One region of the Bacillus sp. YH3-2-B2 genome, then DNA from elsewhere that is predicted to be linked to it. Evidence: a T-box and tRNA genes for the amino acid it is inferred to sense, from the RefSeq annotation. Region 1 holds a T-box; the other holds one or more tRNA genes.

Evidence for each region. A T-box is a leader RNA that pairs with one kind of tRNA and senses whether it is charged. The one in region 1 lies ahead of serS (serine--tRNA ligase), so its partner is inferred to be a tRNA-Ser.
Region 2: it encodes a tRNA-Ser, which carries the amino acid that the T-box ahead of serS (serine--tRNA ligase) is inferred to sense. The anticodon was not compared.

The regions. Positions count from the first base shown of each region.
Region 1 is NZ_JBSJQE010000009.1:9,584-11,809, forward strand. It holds gene serS (serine--tRNA ligase) at 1-1,133, opposite strand, end outside; T-box leader at 1,188-1,400, opposite strand; gene pdxT (pyridoxal 5'-phosphate synthase glutaminase subunit PdxT) at 1,453-2,043, opposite strand; gene pdxS (pyridoxal 5'-phosphate synthase lyase subunit PdxS) at 2,065-2,226, opposite strand, start outside.
Region 2 is NZ_JBSJQE010000008.1:305-2,530, reverse strand. It holds gene ACWJJX_RS18850 (TspO/MBR family protein) at 1-434, shown strand, start outside; tRNA gene ACWJJX_RS18845 (tRNA-Glu) at 470-541, opposite strand; tRNA gene ACWJJX_RS18840 (tRNA-Ser) at 545-635, opposite strand; tRNA gene ACWJJX_RS18835 (tRNA-Asn) at 639-713, opposite strand; tRNA gene ACWJJX_RS18830 (tRNA-Ile) at 724-800, opposite strand; tRNA gene ACWJJX_RS18825 (tRNA-Gly) at 816-889, opposite strand; tRNA gene ACWJJX_RS18820 (tRNA-His) at 898-973, opposite strand; tRNA gene ACWJJX_RS18815 (tRNA-Phe) at 994-1,069, opposite strand; tRNA gene ACWJJX_RS18810 (tRNA-Asp) at 1,080-1,156, opposite strand; tRNA gene ACWJJX_RS18805 (tRNA-Met) at 1,163-1,239, opposite strand; tRNA gene ACWJJX_RS18800 (tRNA-Ser) at 1,259-1,351, opposite strand; tRNA gene ACWJJX_RS18795 (tRNA-Ile) at 1,359-1,435, opposite strand; tRNA gene ACWJJX_RS18790 (tRNA-Met) at 1,438-1,514, opposite strand; tRNA gene ACWJJX_RS18785 (tRNA-Ala) at 1,534-1,606, opposite strand; tRNA gene ACWJJX_RS18780 (tRNA-Pro) at 1,611-1,687, opposite strand; tRNA gene ACWJJX_RS18775 (tRNA-Arg) at 1,705-1,781, opposite strand; tRNA gene ACWJJX_RS18770 (tRNA-Leu) at 1,791-1,876, opposite strand; tRNA gene ACWJJX_RS18765 (tRNA-Gly) at 1,896-1,970, opposite strand; tRNA gene ACWJJX_RS18760 (tRNA-Leu) at 1,980-2,063, opposite strand; tRNA gene ACWJJX_RS18755 (tRNA-Lys) at 2,074-2,149, opposite strand; tRNA gene ACWJJX_RS18750 (tRNA-Thr) at 2,187-2,226, opposite strand, start outside.

The sequences.
Region 1 (2,226 bases):
TGCTCCGGCTTGCCTTTCGCTTCGCGTCTGAATCGAATGTTCGCACGTCTTGCCTGGAAGGCCTCAAAGTTGCTGCAAGAAGAAATTTCACGATATGTGTCTTGGCTTGGAATCCAAACCTCAATATCGTACTTTTTCGCAGCTGTAAAGCCGAGATCACCGGTACACATGCTCATGACACGATACGGCAATTCAAGCAGCTGAAGCACCCGCTCAGCTTGATTTGTCAGTTTTTCAAGCTCCTCATAAGAATCTTCCGGCTTCACGAACTTTACAAGCTCAACCTTGTTGAACTGATGCTGACGGATCAAACCGCGTGTATCACGGCCGGCGGATCCCGCTTCTGAACGGAAGCAGGCGCTGAACGCGGCATAATTGATCGGCAGGTTCTCACCGGATAAGATTTCATCGCGGTGCATATTTGTAATCGGCACTTCCGCCGTCGGAATTAAGAAATAATCCTCTTCTCTGATTTTAAAAGCATCCTCTTCAAATTTAGGAAGCTGTCCCGTACCTGTCATGCTCGTACGGTTTACCATATAAGGAGGAATGACTTCCGTGTAATCATATTCATCAACGTGAAGATCCAGCATAAAGTTGTAGAGCGCGCGTTCGAGGCGTGCGCCTAATCCTTTATAAAACACAAACCGGCTTCCTGTTACTTTTGAAGCGCGTTCGAAATCAAGAATGTTTAAGCGGTCTGCGATATCCCAATGCGGTTTCGGCTCATATGAAAATGCCGGCGCCTCTCCCCACTTGCGAATTTCAATGTTATCATCTTCCGTTTCTCCGACGGGCACTGAATCGTGCGGGATGTTCGGAATAGACAGAAGGATGGTTTCGAGCGTCGTTTCGACAGTACGAAGCTCTTCATCAAGCTTCTTAATTTCTTCGCCTACTTCACGCATCTCTTTAATAATATGATCAGCGTCTTTTTTCTCCCGTTTCAAAACGGCGACCTGCTGAGACACTTCATTGCGTTTTCCCTTCAGTTCTTCTACTTTACCGATAAGCTCTCTTCTCTTTTCATCCAGCTCTTCAAACTTGTCAAAGTCAGATAAGTCTTCGCCTTTTGGAATGAGCTTCGCTTTTACCTCTTGAAAATTGGCTCTCAGCACCTTCGTATCAATCATGCCTAACAACTCCTATCTGTTTTTATCGAAAATAAAAAAGAGCCCTCATCCCCTAAAAGGGACGAGAGCTCTCGCGTTGCCACCCTGATTGAAAACAAGCTCACACTTGCTTTCCGCTTTAACACATAACGGTTTTCCCGTAAATGCCTACTTGTTTTCAGCATTTCGCTCAAGGACGGATTCGGACAGCATCTTTCACCGATTCGCACCACCCATCGGCTCTCTTTGAAAGAGGGGCTCCCTACTGCTTCCTGTCAACGCTTTTCGATCTTTATTTGTGTTTATAATGTACTATAAGTATCAGCGGTTTTCAACTGTTTTATACAGCTGTTTCCTGCTTATGCTTTTCCGCCATCTTCACAAACAGCTCTGTCACCCGGTGATCATCCGTCAGTTCAGGATGGAACGAGCAGCCGAGGAAATTTCCCTGCTTTGCAGCCACGATGCGTCCGTTATGCTCACAAAGCACTTCAACATCTTCTCCGGCTTCTAAAATATGCGGCGCGCGAATAAATACACCCGTAAACGGCTCATCAAGGCCTTTAATCGTCAGATCAGCTTCAAAGCTGTCGACCTGACGGCCAAAGGAATTACGCTCGACAACAACGTTCAACAGCCCTAAATGAGCGTTATCCGTTCCCGCTATCTCTTTGGCTAAGATAATCAGACCGGCGCATGTGCCGAACATCGGCTTGCCTTGGGCGGCAAACTCGCGAAGCGGCTCCATAAAATGATACGTATCCATTAAACGCCGCATTGTCGTGCTTTCCCCGCCCGGCAGGATTAAGCCGTCGATGTCATTCAGCTGTTCAGGACGCTTAATGACGACACCTTTTGAACCACATGCTTCAATTGAACGAATATGTTCTCTTACTGCTCCTTGAAGTCCAAGTACACCAATTGTTAACATGCTTCCAGCTCTCCTATGGTTTTACCAGCCGCGTTCTTGCATACGCTGTTCCGGCAATAGATTTGAGATTTCGATTCCTTTCATTGCTGTGCCTAATTCTTTAGAAAGCTCAGCGATCAGTTTGTAGTCTGTGTAATGAGTCGTTGCTTCAACAATTGCTTTGGCGAATTTAGCAGGGTTGTC
Region 2 (2,226 bases), on a different contig from region 1:
TCATTACATATGTCTTGTTTTCTTTAGCAGGGTTTCTCTTTCCCATCGACCGGGATTGGTACGATCCGCTGCAAAAACCTGACTGGACGCCGAGCGGATCATTGATCGGCATCATATGGGCGGTTTTGTTTGCGCTTATTTCGCTCTCAGCAGCCTTGATATACGCAAGGTTTTCATGTAAAGAATCCAAAGCTTTTTGGGTGATGCTCCTCATCAATTATATCGTGAATCAAGGATTCAGCTATTTTCAATTCACACAGAAAAATTTGCTTGCTGCATCTATCGATTGCCTGCTTGTGACTGTGACAACACTCATTCTGTTGCTCATTGCCGGTAAATACAGTAAAGCTTCAGCCTGGCTTCTGGTTCCTTATTTATTATGGAGCGCTTTTGCCACATACCTGTCTTTTACCATTTACGCTATGAACGCATAATAAAAAACCTTGCATAGTATGCAAGGTTTTTTTAATGACCCGTACGGGATTCGAACCCGTGTTACCGCCGTGAAAGGGCGGTGTCTTAACCGCTTGACCAACGGGCCTTATGGCGGAGAAGGAGGGATTTGAACCCTCGCGCCGCTTACACGACCTACACCCTTAGCAGGGGCGCCTCTTCAGCCACTTGAGTACTTCTCCATATGGCTCCACAGGCAGGATTCGAACCTGCGACCGATCGGTTAACAGCCGATAGCTCTACCACTGAGCTACTGTGGAAAAATCATCATGGTGGGCCTGAGTGGACTCGAACCACCGACCTCACGCTTATCAGGCGTGCGCTCTAACCAGCTGAGCTACAGGCCCATGACAATATAAAAATGGAGCGGGTGATGGGAATCGAACCCACGACATCAGCTTGGAAGGCTGAGGTTTTACCACTAAACTACACCCGCATGTTGTTTGGGGCGATTGATGGGAATCGAACCCACGAGTGCCAGAGCCACAATCTGGTGCGTTAACCACTTCGCCACAACCGCCAAAACAATATTAAATTAAATGGTGGCTCGGGACGGAATCGAACCGCCGACACACGGATTTTCAGTCCGTTGCTCTACCAACTGAGCTACCGAGCCTTTTTATAAATGGCGGTCCGGACGGGACTCGAACCCGCGACCTCCTGCGTGACAGGCAGGCATTCTAACCAACTGAACTACCGGACCATTTTTTGGTTGCGGGGGCAGGATTTGAACCTGCGACCTTCGGGTTATGAGCCCGACGAGCTACCGAACTGCTCCACCCCGCGATGATAATTAAATTAGATATGGCGGAGGAAGAGGGATTCGAACCCCCGCGGGCTTTGACACCCCTGTCGGTTTTCAAGACCGATCCCTTCAGCCAGACTTGGGTATTCCTCCGTATAAGTGGTGGACCTTGTAGGACTCGAACCTACGACCGGACGGTTATGAGCCGTCTGCTCTAACCAACTGAGCTAAAGGTCCAATGGTAGCGGCGGAGGGGATCGAACCCCCGACCTCACGGGTATGAACCGTACGCTCTAGCCAGCTGAGCTACACCGCCAAAAACAATTAAAATCAAGTGGAGCCTAGCGGGATCGAACCGCTGACCTCCTGCGTGCAAAGCAGGCGCTCTCCCAGCTGAGCTAAGGCCCCAAAATGGTCGGGAAGACAGGATTCGAACCTGCGACCCCATGGTCCCAAACCATGTGCTCTACCAAGCTGAGCTACTTCCCGTTTTTCAAAAGTATGTATGGCGCGCCCGAGAGGAGTCGAACCCCTAACCTTTTGATCCGTAGTCAAACGCTCTATCCAATTGAGCTACGGGCGCAACAATAAGTGCCGAGGGCCGGACTTGAACCGGCACGGTAGTCACCTACCGCAGGATTTTAAGTCCTGTGTGTCTGCCAATTCCACCACCCCGGCATGGATGGTATAGTATAGTTGGAGCGGAAGACGGGATTCGAACCCGCGACCCCCACCTTGGCAAGGTGATGTTCTACCACTGAACTACTTCCGCGTTTGGCAATGCGGATGAAGGGACTTGAACCCCCACGTCTGTAAAGACACTAGAGCCTGATTCTAGCGCGTCTGCCAATTCCGCCACATCCGCAAGAAAAACATGGTGAGCCATGAAGGACTCGAACCTTCGACCCTCTGATTAAAAGTCAGATGCTCTACCAACTGAGCTAATGGCTCTTATTACAAGAGACTTATATAGTATAACATATAAAAGTGGTGCCGGCAAGAGGACTTGAACCCCCAACCTACTGATT